Regions from separate parts of the Tianweitania sp. genome, predicted to be linked through region 3. Evidence: predicted binding sites of a transcription regulator. Region 3 holds the regulator's gene; each other region holds the start of a gene.
The links. Region 3 encodes LexA, which represses DNA repair genes until DNA is damaged. Its sites were predicted from a motif close to TGTTCNNNNTGTGTTCNG; they were not measured.
Positions count from the first base shown of each region.

Region 1: a site for LexA is predicted at 2,361-2,378, ahead of RTX98_RS01450 (sel1 repeat family protein). Genes of this name have one in related genera too.
Region 2: a site for LexA is predicted at 1,652-1,669, ahead of dinB (DNA polymerase IV). Genes of this name have one in related genera too.

Region 1 is NZ_DAMBUH010000003.1:32,449-36,701, forward strand. Features, by position in the region: gene RTX98_RS01430 (AMP nucleosidase) at 1-645, opposite strand, end outside; gene RTX98_RS01435 (hypothetical protein) at 720-878, opposite strand; gene RTX98_RS01440 (glutathione S-transferase family protein) at 1,048-1,749, shown strand; gene RTX98_RS01445 (DUF2147 domain-containing protein) at 1,785-2,129, opposite strand; gene RTX98_RS01450 (sel1 repeat family protein) at 2,487-2,753, shown strand; gene RTX98_RS01455 (hypothetical protein) at 2,822-3,352, opposite strand; gene RTX98_RS01460 (YitT family protein) at 3,423-4,040, opposite strand; gene RTX98_RS01465 (acetyl/propionyl/methylcrotonyl-CoA carboxylase subunit alpha) at 4,085-4,253, opposite strand, start outside.
Region 2 is NZ_DAMBUH010000002.1:62,165-66,417, forward strand. Features, by position in the region: gene RTX98_RS00980 (sodium:proton antiporter) at 268-1,584, shown strand; gene dinB (DNA polymerase IV) at 1,791-2,831, shown strand; gene RTX98_RS00990 (deoxyribodipyrimidine photo-lyase) at 2,828-4,253, opposite strand, start outside.
Region 3 is NZ_DAMBUH010000028.1:30,188-34,440, reverse strand. Features, by position in the region: gene RTX98_RS09030 (extracellular solute-binding protein) at 1-927, shown strand, start outside; gene RTX98_RS09025 (DsbA family protein) at 924-1,565, shown strand; gene lexA (transcriptional repressor LexA) at 1,715-2,431, shown strand; gene RTX98_RS09015 (ComEC/Rec2 family competence protein) at 2,388-4,253, opposite strand, start outside.

The DNA of each region.
Region 1 (4,253 bases), on a different contig from region 3:
ATTCTGGAAATGCTGCGGCCCGGTCGCCGTGTAATGCGCCAGCCGGTGCAGTGAGTAATCGATGCGCTGTGCCGTGAAGGGTGCAAGCGGAGCCGGTTCGCCGGGGGCGGGCTCATAGGTGCCGTTGGCGATCAAATCGTCGGTCGCATTCAGGTCCGGCACGTCGAACATGTCGCGTAGCGGCCGCGTGATTCGCTCCGCCGCAGCCCCTTCCACATAGGTGCCCTCGAAGAAGGCAAAATGCAGCGGGATGGGCGTCTCGGATTCCTGCACGATGATCGGCACCCCGTGATTGCGGATGATCAGGTGCAACTGTTCCAGCAGGTAATGCCGGAAAAGATCCGGCCGCGTCACCGTCGTCGTATATTGCCCCGGCGCCGGCATATGGCCGTAAGCATGGCGCGAGTCGATCATCGCGAAGGACGAAGTGGTGACGGAGATCTCTGGATAGAAAGCGCGGTAGCGATGATCAGCATTGCCGCCTTCGGCCAATGCCGAGAAACTGTCGCGCAGAAAGCGTGTGTTGCGCTCGTAAAGCCAGATCAGCGCATCCACCGCCTCCTCGGCATTGGTGAAGCTCTTGCGGCCATAGGCTTCAGGCCCTGAGATGGCCTCGATCGGTGTCGGGTAGATTCGCTTTTCCATGACCCAATATAAGGGCACGCCCCTCTTTGTGGGAGAGGCGTAGCGGCTTCATATTGCGAAGCCGTGACGCTTGGTTACTGCTTGTCCCAATGGCAGGCGTAATCGTTGAACCATGTGCAGGAAATGCTGCCGTCACTGGTCCGCCCTCGCGTTGTTTCCGCCACCACGACGGACAGCATCATGCCGAAAAGCATGGTCATAAAACAAACAATGGCGAAGCGGCGTGCGAGCATGGCGGCGGTCCTCCGAAGGTGTTGAGCCAACTATGAAGCCGTCGCGCTGAATCCTCCCTGAGACTGCCGTTCATCCTGCGTTCAACAAAATTGAGCCGCAATTAACCATGCCCCGCTCGATTGTTGCCGGTATTGCGCCCATATCTCTGCGACTTGAAGGAGAGGTATCATGCCCGAACAAACCAAGCCGATCGAACTTCATTACTGGCCGACGCCCAATGGCTGGAAAGTCTCCATCATGCTGGAAGAGCTCGGCATCCCTTATGATTTGAAGCTCGTGAACATCGGCAAGGGCGAACAGTTCGAGCCGTCTTTCCTCGCGATCTCCCCAAACAACCGCATGCCGGCGATCGTGGACCCGGAAGGCCCGGACGGGCAGCCGATCTCGGTCTTCGAGTCCGGCGCGATCCTGCAATATCTCGGCCGGAAGTTCGGCAAGTTCTATCCCACCGACGAGCGGCAACGCGTCGAGGTCGATCAGTGGCTGTTCTGGCAGATGGGCGGTCTTGGGCCCATGGCCGGTCAGGCTCACCACTTCCGGCAGTATGCGCCGGAAAGGATCGAATATGGCATCAACCGCTACACCAACGAGGTGAACCGGCTTTATGGCGTCATGAACAAGCGCCTGGCCGATCGCGACTATTTGGCAGGCGAATACTCAATCGCCGATATGGCCTGCGTCGGCTGGATCAAGCCGCACAAAAACCAGGGCCAGGATCTCAACGACTTTCCGAACCTCAAGCGCTGGTATGAAGCCGTAAATGCGCGTCCTGCTGTCGAGCGTGGCCTGGCTGTCGCCAACGAAGCCCGCTCGAACCTTGCCGATGACAAGGACGCGCAGAAGGTCCTGTTCGGCCAGAAGGCGCGCTGACGCTTTAAAGGCGGCAGCGCTAGGCGTTGCCGCCTTTACAGCCGCGTCCAGTTCTGGCCGCGGCAGATCAGCCCGCCCAGCACGCAGCCCTTCATTGATAGAGCGTTGCCGGACAGGCTCGCCTTGCCGGAATAGGTCTTGTCGTTGGCGGGATCGGTGACATCGCCGGAATAGCGGTTATCGCCATCGGCATTCATGCGGCCGATCTGCTTGCCCTTATGCGCGCCGCTGCGCAGCGTGATGCAGAAAGCCTTTCCGCAGGGCGCGATCTCGGCTGTTGCGCCACTATCGGTCTTCCACCTGCCTTCGATATCGTCGGCAAACGCCATGCCTGATGTGGCAAGCAGCCCTGCAAGCGCAAACATGATCGAACGCTTCATTCTTTCCTCCCCAGCGGCTTCCTCAAAGGTGCTGTTCCCGGAGCTTAGAACAGAAAGCCAGCTGCGTGGAAGACGGCTTCTTTGATGCGAAAGGTTCGCGCCGACCGATATGCTTCCCGAAATCGCGGTTAGCAAAGCGTGACTTCGTAGCCGACAGTTTTTGTCGATATTTCTTCGACTTTCCCGCGCGCCTGCGGTTCTCATCCTTAAGAATGAGTCACCTTTACTTCTTGTTTTATGTTTGTTTTCCAGGAGTTAAGCACATGGCTTAACAGCGGATTCAAGGAAGAAGCGCATTCTCTAGGCATCAGAAGAGACCGGAAAACAAGGTCTCAGGGGCTAACAGGGATCGAGATAATGGCACGCTTTGAAATCCTGGACGATCAGGCATCTTCGATGGGTACGACCACCCACGCCGACATCCTCTTCGACCTCGGCTTGATGTACGCAACCGGCCGCGACTGCGCCGTCGATCTGGTTGCTGCGCATAAGTGGTTCAACATCGCCGCCATCAAGGGCTGCGAACGTGCCGGAAGCATGCGGGCGGAAGTGTCGGCCAGCATGAACAAGGCCGATCTCGCCAAGGCGCTCCGGCAGGCACGCGACTGGATGACGGTTCACTAAAAACAATGGGGAGCGGCGCACGATGCACCGCTCCCCGTAATTAAGACGATCGGGGTCAGACGCGATCCTCAGAGATCGGCGCTGTCCTCGTCATTCGTTCCTGTATTGCCAGTGAGCTTGTCGAGCAGGTCGTTCACGATATCGGCGCAAGCCTTCATCGGCTCGTTGGAAGCGCATCGAACATCTAGTTCCACGCCGCCATCTTCCTTCGTGGTCAGGCGGAAATGCGCACCGTCATCGCCTCGGCTGTGGCGCGGACCACGGTCGCCACCACGCCAATGATGTCCGCGCGGACGGTCTCGATCCCAATGATGGTGACCCGGGCCTCGGCGCGCTTCATCCTGCCTATCAGCGGAATCGCGCTCGTCCTGATCCATAGTGTCCGTCTGGTCTTCCATCCCGCTTGAGGATTGAAGGTCCTGATCGTCACCTTGCGCGCCCGTCTTGTTTCCGGGTGTCAGTTCGGGCGGCGTCGGGGGCGTCTGGTTCGGCGCAGTCTGAGCCGGTGCAGCCGGAGGCGGGTTGGTGGTTGCTTCCTGGGCAAAGGCCGAGCCGGCCAGCAGAGTGAGCGCGGTTGCTGAGACAATCAGGCGGTTCATGGGGCAGATCTCCTTGGTTTCGATCTGCCTGCCCAACCATCGGGACTCCCGATGGTTCCTGCTCCCGTCTTCAACTCATGCCGACATAGCGGCCGGGGCGATGGTTGATCGCCAAAATCATGTTGAACATGACGGCACCGATCACCGACAGCACGACTTGCGGCCAGGTCAACACGGAAAGCGCAATCAGCAGAATGACGAGATCTACGCCGAGCTGGAAATAACCCGCGCGGATGTTGTAGCGGTCCTGCAGGTAGAGCGCCAGTATCGAGAAACCGCCTAGACCCGTTCGGTGCCGCGCAAGGATCAGCAGGCCCATGCCCTGCAAACCGCCGCCGACAAAGGCCGCGAAAAGCGGGTCGAGATGCGAAAAGGTGATGAACATCGGAAAGATCCGGCTCATCACGGACACCAGCATCACGGCAACAAAGGTGCGTATCGCAAAGCCCCAGCCCATGCGCGCAACCGCAAAGGCATAGAAGGGCAGGTTGGTCACGAAGAAGATCAGGCCGAAGCCGTAACCCGTCATGTACTGCAGCAACAGCGCAAGGCCGGCCGCACCGCCGGTTGCCAGCCGGGTTTCGGTGTAGAAGGTCAACCCGAGCGCGGCAAAGCCGGTGCCGATCAGAAGTGCGAGCACATCCTCATAGAACCGGTGGCGGCTGGGAGTGGCTTCGCTGATCGACATGGCTGAACGCTATTGAACGGGCGCAAACGCGACAAGACTCACGCTCACGCTGTCCCCGCTTCTTCAAAGGTCACGAGCACCGTGCGGTCCTCGACCTGCTCGCCTTGTTGCACGATCGAAGCGACGATGGCGTCGGCGGGTGCGGTGATCGTGTGCTCCATCTTCATGGCCTCGAGCACCAGCAGCGGCTGGTCTTTGCTGACGTGATCGCCT
Region 2 (4,253 bases), on a different contig from region 3:
GAACGGAAGATCCAAGCGTTGCTGCGGGTGTGAGGGTCCATTGCTCCACCAGCTTCAGAGGCGCAGTCGTTTTCGGTTTTGATGCCATGGGAAGGTAAATAAGTCGGCGGCCAGCAGAGTTCCAACTACGGTATGAACGGCAGCTAAGCCTTCAGCACGCGGGCGCTTTTTTCCTGCTCATAATGGCCATAACAAGCGGCTGTATCTTAGCCTGCACATCGTTGAAGTGGTTGCGGGATCAAATCTTCATCCACTTCGTTGGGCCGCATGACCTTCCCCTTTAACGTCTCGCCTGATCCTTACATCCTTCTCCTGATCGGTTCCGGCTTCTTAATCGCCTTGGTGGCTTGGCTGCCATTGGTGCTCCGGAGGCTGCCGCTTTCCTTGCCTATTGTCTGCATCGGCTTGGGCGCGCTGATCTTTGCGATCCCCGGCGTCTCGTTTGATCCGCTTCCCGTCAATCATCCGGAGTTCACGGAGCGGTTTTCCGAGTTCGTGGTCATCATTGCCTTGATGGGCGCGGGGTTGAAGATCGACCGGATCTTCGGTTTCCGCGACTGGTCCGTCGCGTGGCGGCTGATCGGCATCACCATGCCGCTTTGTATCGGCGCAATCACGCTCATTGCGGGATGGTGGGTCGGCCTTTCGTGGACGATTGCGCTTCTGATCGGAGCTGCACTCGCACCCACCGATCCGGTATTGGCAGCCGATGTCCAGGTCGGTCCGCCGAAGTCGGGCGAAGAGGACGAGGTTCGCTTCGGCTTGACCTCAGAAGCAGGACTGAACGACGGCTTCGCCTTTCCCTTTGTTCATCTGGCCATCGCGCTCGCCCTGGCGGCATCGACCGGCGAACCGTGGTTCACGAAGTGGCTCACTTACAATGTGTTGTGGGAGATTGGGGCCGGCGTCGTGGCCGGATATGCCATTGGCAAAGCCTTCGGCTGGCTCACCTTTCATGTGCCGGCCGAGTCCAAGCTGGCTAAAACTGGTGATGGCCTGATCGCGCTTTCGGCGACCTTTGTTTCTTATGGGCTGACAGAGCTCATTCATTGTTATGGCTTCCTAGCCGTGTTCGTCACAGCTTTGACCTTCCGCCATTCCCATCGCGATCATGAATTCCAACTCGACATGCACCAGCTGACCGAGCAGATCGAGCGTATCGCGATGATGGTGCTGCTGCTGCTATTCGGTGGCGCGCTGACCAGCGGATTGCTCGCGCCACTCACCTGGATCGACGTGGTTGCTGTTCTCGCGATCCTCTTGGTTGTGCGCCCGGTTACCGGGCTCATCGGCCTGCTTGGGCACCAAACCGACTGGACGGAACGGATGACGCTGGCCTTCTTCGGCATTCGCGGTGTAGGTTCGGTGTATTATCTGGCTTACGGCCTCAATCAGATGGAGGGAGTGGAAGGCGCTGAGCGTCTGTGGGCATTTGTCGGTTTGGTGATCCTGGTGTCGATCCTCATGCATGGTCTGACGGTGACGCCGATCATGCGCCTACTTGACCGACACCATGGCAGAGACCCCGATGCCGACGAAGCCACACCGCCGCCCGGGCTGCAAGGACCGGCTTCGGCGTTGTGATTTAGCGTTGGACAGAACGCGGAGATTTGGAGCTCAGACGACTTTGCAAAGGCGCTAGTGGCTGCTATGTTCACGGAGTGTTCCAGGTAGATCGCGCGACGAATACGACCATTTCGATGATGCACAATCGATCGATTCTGGCCGAAAAGGCGGCTGACAACACGAGTGTGGAAGAGCCGCGCATCCGCAAGATCATCCATGTCGACATGGACGCCTTTTACGCGTCTGTCGAGCAGCGCGATAATCCCGAACTCAGAGGCAAGCCTGTGGCGGTTGGCGGCTCGGCGGCGCGGGGCGTGGTGGCCGCAGCGAGCTACGAGGCCCGCGTGTTTGGGGTACGCTCGGCACTCCCTTCAGTAACGGCCAGGCGTCTGTGCCCGGACCTCATCTTCGTCAAGCCACGGTTCGAAGTCTATCGCTCCGTGTCAAACCAGATCCGCGAGATCTTTGCGGAGCATACCGACCTGATCGAACCGCTTTCGCTGGATGAAGCCTATCTCGACGTGACCGAGAACAAGAACGGCATCGGCGTTGCCACCGAGATCGCCGCCTTGATCCGCGCACGCATCAAGGATGTGACCGGGCTGAACGCATCAGCTGGCATTTCCTATTGCAAGTTCTTGGCGAAGACGGCGAGCGATCTCAACAAGCCCAACGGGCAGGCCGTCATCACACCTCGTCTGGGACCGGACTTCGTGGCGTCGCTGGCGATCAAGAAGTTCCATGGGATCGGTCCCGCTACGGCTGCCAAGATGCAGCGGCTTGGCATCGAAACCGGGGCTGATCTGCGCGAAAGATCGCTCGCCTTCCTCCAGCAAAATTTCGGCAAATCTGGGCATTGGTACTACCGCATTGCGCGCGGCATCGACGAACGCGCGGTGCAGCCGGACAGGCAGCGTAAGTCGATCGGCGCGGAAGATACCTTCGCTGCCGACATCTTCGACTTCGACCTTGCGCGTCAGGAACTCGTGCCGCTCGCTGACAAAGTGTGGAAGCACTCCCTGACCAAACAGCTGCGCGGTCGAACGGTGACCTTGAAGGTGAAATATGCCGACTTCCAGCAGATCACCCGTAGCCGCACCTTGCCGGATTGTGTCGCCGGGTTGAACGACATGACGGATGTCGCGGGATCGATGCTGGCAGCTTTGTTTCCCGTCAGCAAGGGCATCCGTCTGCTCGGCGTGACCCTTTCGTCCCTGGAGGGTGTCGACGGTGAGGGCGAGCAGCAGCAACTGGCGCTTTTCTAGAGCAGCCGAGGCTCTTCCTCTTCCTGTGCTGGTTGAGAGCTCCCGTCTTCCAACGCACAAAGCCGCTCGACATCCTGCTGATAGGCTTTCAGGTTGATCTTACGCAGCGAGTTTTCGTTCTGGTATCGCACCGTGCCAAAGACCGGGCGCTTGACCCACGGACGGTCGTGCAGGCCATAAATCCAGGCGACATTGGTGAAGGAGTTGGGGTCGCGGCCATCGAGAAAGAAGCGGTTGTTGAGCCGCAAGGTTCGGTCAAACCCGTCCTCAGGTGTTCTTGACCATTCTAGGATCTTCTTGCCCCAATACATGCGCAGGTGATTGTGCATGTAGCCGGTTTCCCGCATCTCCTTCATGGCGCTGTTCCAGCCATCATCATGCGTTTCGCCCCTGGCAAGCTGATCGTCGGTGTAGAAATGCGGACGCGCATCTCCTGCTCGTTCCGCCAGCGTCTGGCGTGCCCATTCCGGCACCGCATCCTCGTAGGAGTCATACTTGGCCGTATAGAAGACGTGGTTCATTGCGAGTTCGCGCCGAACAACCACTTCTTCCACGAAGGCCGCCTTGTCTTCCCTGCTAGCCTTGGCAGCCCGGGCCGCAAGCACGATCTCGACAGGCGAAATCTGGCCGAAATGCAGGTAGGGGCTCATATGGGAGGCAGCGCCCGCTTCCGGCTTGCCGCGGTTGTCTCCATAATGCTCGAACGGACCTGACAGAAAGGCTTTAAGCCGCCGTCGCGCTTCGGTTTCGCCTCCCTTGAAGCGCTTGACGGGACCGACAGTTCGATCGAGCGTCATGGAAGCGAGAACGGCTTCAGAATCGGATATGTCGATCTCGCTTGTTAGCCCGAGCTCTTGGGCAGGATGTTTCACCTTGCGCGAACGTAAGGGGCTGAGGAAGTCTTCGAGTTTGTTTGCGATCTTAGGGCGCAACGTGCGCGCACCGAATTCGTGACGCGAAGACGCAATCTCCACAGGCACGGCAACGTCGCCTTCCACCTGTACGATGCTCGTCTGCACGTCCTTGCAGATTTCCGCGTACCATTCTCTCTGGATGCCGAGATAACCCCGGTCGAGCACAAGAAGCGCCGCTTCCTCGGCGAGGTCGATCGCGATCCGGGCCGGCGAGCATTTGCGGATCACAAAGCCGATCTCGCGTTTCGCTAGACCGCGCGCAGCGTCGCTCAGTCCCTGCAGCAGAAAAGCGTAGTGGCGGGCATTGGCTTCCGGAAAGCCGTTGGAACCATCGAGTAGGCCAAAGCATGCAACAACTGGAAGGCCCCTTTGGTTGGCTTCCTCGATCGCCAATTCCAGCGCAGGGTTGTTATAGGCCCGGTTCGCTTGCTGGAGCAGGTAAAGAACGTAGCGTCCCTTAGTGTCCTCCGGCCCTTCCTTGAGCACCCGGATGCGGCGCGGATCGATT
Region 3 (4,253 bases):
CCAGCTGTGGCCGACGGCAGGGTTCGAAAGGAAACCTTCGACAAGCAGACGCCTGCGGACATGCTCGGCTTTGTTCTCAACACGCGCCGGCCCATCTTCCAGAATCGCGATGTGCGCCGCGCGCTTGCCGGGTTGTTCGACTTCGAATGGAGCAACCGCAACCTCTTCAACGATGCCTACCAGCGCACCACGAGCTACTTCGATGGCTCCGAACTTTCTTCGACGGGCCGTCCTGCATCTGAGGCCGAGAAAAGCCTGCTTGCACCCTATCCCGATGCAGTGCGCCCCGACATTCTCGCGGGAACCTGGACGCCGCCAAAGTCCGACGGCAGCGGTCGTGACCGGGAGTTTCTGCGGCAAGGCTTTGAAGCCCTGAAGGCTGCCGGCTATTCCATGCAAAACGGCCGCATGGTGGATGCCAAAGGCAAACCGCTGGCCTTCGAGATCCTGCTCAACGGCAAGTCGAGCGAACAGATCAGCATGGCCTGGCAGGGCACCCTCGCCCGACTTGGCATTACCGTGTCGGTCCGCTCCGTAGATGCCGCGCAGTATTTGCAGCGTCAGCGGACCTATGACTTCGATGCCATGCTGATGCGCTACACTTCCTCGCTTTCGCCCGGCGTGGAACAGCAGTTCCGCTGGGGTTCGGCCTCCGCCAAAGCGCCCGGCACCTACAACTTCGCAGGCGTCGCCGAGCCTGCAATCGATGGGCTCATCAACCAAATGGTGAATGCGCGAGACCGCGACGAGTTCGTGACGATCGTGCGCGCTTATGATCGCGTGCTGCTGAGCGGCGCCTACATCGTGCCCTTGTATTATCAGCCGCAGCAATGGGTGGCGAGCTGGAGCCATATTCACCGGCCCGAACAAACCTCGGTTTACGGCTACCAGCTGCCGACATGGTGGTCGGAGGGCACTGCGCGATGACCCTGAGCATTGATGTCGTGTCGGACGTTGTTTGTCCTTGGTGCTTCATCGGGCAAAAGAAGCTCGATCTCGCTTTGGGCATGGTTCCAGACATCGATGTCACCCTGAATTGGCGACCCTATCAGCTCGATCCAACCATCCCGCGTGAGGGCACGGACCGCCAAGCCTATATGCTGGCGAAGTTCGGCAGTCAGACAAAGATCGATCAGATCCACGCCCGCATCGAATCGATCGGGCAGGAACTTGGCATCGCCTTCGATTTCGCCGCCATCAAGGTCGCTGCCAACACCCTCGATGCGCATCGGCTTATCCGCTGGGCGGGCGCAACCGGTCCTGAACTGCAGGGTCGCGTGGTCCGCAACCTGTTCTCGGCCTATTTCGAGCAAGGTCGCGACATCGGCGATCCCCAAGTTCTTGCCGATCTGGCGGGAAGCAGCGGCATGGACGCGGCTGTTGTTTCAGCCCTGCTTGCAGCGCCTTCCGACATCGAAGCCGTGCAGCAGGAGATCGCAACGGCCACCACCATGGGCATCACGGGCGTTCCCTGCTTTCTGCTTGATGGCCGCTACGCCCTCATGGGTGCGCAGGAGCCTGAGATCCTCGCAGATGCGATCCGGCAGGTGGCAGAGCAGAGATAAACGCTTAAACGACTGCTTTTGATTCAAGTTGAGCAGGAACAGCGTACCCTTTTCGTTTCACAACTAGATAAACTTTTAAATGTTGCAGAACACATGCCGAACAGATACGGTCTGTTCTGGGTTTGTTTTTTGATTCAGAGGGTCTTGGGATGCTGACGCGCAAGCAGATGGAACTGCTTTCCTTCATCAATCAGCGGATGAAGGAAAGTGGTATCCCGCCTTCCTTCGACGAGATGAAGGAGGCCTTGGATCTTGCCTCCAAGTCGGGAATCCACCGCCTGATAACGGCTTTGGAAGAGCGCGGATTTATCCGTCGTCTTCCGAACCGCGCCCGAGCGCTGGAAGTGATCAAGCTGCCAGAGTCTCTGTCGCCGGCACTCGGCCCCAAGAAGTTCTCGCCGAGCGTGATCGAAGGCAGCCTCGGCAAGAAGCCGCCGGAGCCAGCCAAGCCGCAGCGCAGCGCCTCTAATGACGACGATGCGAACGGCATCTCCGTGCCAGTCATGGGCCGGATCGCGGCTGGTGTGCCGATCTCGGCGATCCAGCACCCAACCCACTCTATCACCGTCCCGCCGGATATGCTGACGGGTGGCGAGCATTATGCACTGGAAGTGCGTGGTGATTCGATGATCGAAGCCGGCATCTTCGACGGCGATACGGTTGTGATCCGCGATGGCAGCACGGCCAACCCTGGCGACATCGTGGTTGCCTTGGTGGACGATGAAGAAGCTACGTTGAAGCGCTTCCGCCGCAAGGGTGCGTCCATTGCCCTCGAAGCAGCCAATCCCGCTTACGAGACGCGTTTTTTCCCGCCACACCGTGTCAAGGTTCAGGGTCGTTTGGTTGGCCTGATCCGGAAGTACTAGGCGGCTCTTCAGCCGGCACTCCTGCTGGCGGTTTGGTCTGCTGAGACGGCTTCGTGGCCTCATCTCGCGGCTGGCGTTTGTAGGGTGCCATGCCGCGAGCCTCGCGCGAGAAGCGGCGATGGTCGTGCCATGGTCGGTAAGGTCGAGCCAGTGCATGCTGAACGGTCGGTTTGCCGCTCTCGGGATCAATGGTGATTGTGGCGCTGCCCTTTTGCGCAAGGTCGCGCTTGGTGAGCACCACCTGTTTTGAGCCGCGGCAGGCGCGGCTGTTCGCTGTCGCATCGTCGATGACGATCACAGCGGCGTCGCTGCAATGCGCTTTCAGGTCTCCGCCTTCGGGAAGAGACATGATGCTCACGCCGGGCGAATTGTTGATGGTGCAGACGTCATCCTTGCACAGAAAACGGTCTGAGGGCGCAGCCGTTGCCCCCTTGCCATTCTCCGGCTTCACCAAAGTCATTGCGGAAGCCGCGCGTTGCCATTCTTGTGTTGTGAAAGCGTTGGGCCGTGTTCGATTAACGGCGAGCTTCCCTTCTTCGGTTCTCACCGCGATCAATCGGGCATCCTCGGAAATGTAGAGGTCCGGCACCTGCCGCCCCGCAAAAGTAAGCGTCCCGGCAAAAAGAAACGGCAGTGCAAGAAGGCGTAGCCTGGTTGTGGTGAAGCAACCAACCACAAGCGCGATCGTAAAGAGAGTAAGGGTGGAAGCCGGCACGATGCCGACCGCATCCAGTGGTGAGCGCTCCGCCAGCCAGTGCGCCACACCCAACATGAGGTCTAGTCCGAAACCCATCACCATCAAAGGCAGGGCTTCCAAGCCGAGCGGCATCAGGGCGACAGCCAGCACGGCTGGCGGCATCATCAGGATGCCGATGATCGGCATGGTCGCGAGATTTGCCAGAAGCGTGAGGGGTGACACCCGCTGGAAATGATAGGCGCCGAAGATGCTTGTAGCGCTGCCGGCAAGAATGGACGTCGCAACTGATCCACCGATGAGAACGACGAGGTAGCGCAGGACGCGCGCCATCGGCGAGCGCGATGTCGGTGGTGCGTGGCGCCTGGATTTGAGCCGCCACTGCTTCCAACCGGCATAGCCTGCGATCAGCGCAGCCGTTGCCGCAAAGGACATCTGGAAGCTTGGCCCCATCACCTCATGCGGTGTGATCAGGAGGATGATCAGCGCGGCGATGGCGAGATTGCGCATGCTCAGCGCGGCGCGATCAAACAGGATCGCGGCGAGCATGACCGCGACCATCAGAAAACTTCGGTTGGCGGCAACCTGATCGCCGGCGAGCAGGAGGTAGAAACCCGTGCCCGCCAAGGCAACGAAGGCGGCGACCTTCTTGACGGGGTATCGGGCTGAGAAGCCTGGAGACAAAGCAAACAGAGCGCGCATGGAGCCCATGATCGTGGCTGCGGCCAACGCCATATGCAGGCCGGAGATCGACAGGACATGGGCCAGGCCGGTGATGCGTAGATCCTCGTTGACCGCCTCGGGGATGCCAGCGCGCACGCCAGCAATCAGCGCCGCCGCGATCTCGCCGGATGCGCCCGGGATCACCGCCCGGATCTTGTCCGCTATGGTCATGCGCAGGCGCTCGACACTCTGCGCCAAGCTTTGCGACCAGGCTGGTTCAGGACCGCTGTCTGCTCGAACGGGGTTGCGCAGAAAGAAGCCGATCGCGCCCAGCCCATCGAAATAGCTCTGGAACGCGAAGTCATAGCTCCCTGGCCGCACTGGTCCGGATGGCGGCATCAGCCTCACCACACCACGAACCACCTCGCCCGGTAGCAGCTTGTCCGGGACCTGCCGCGCGGTCGC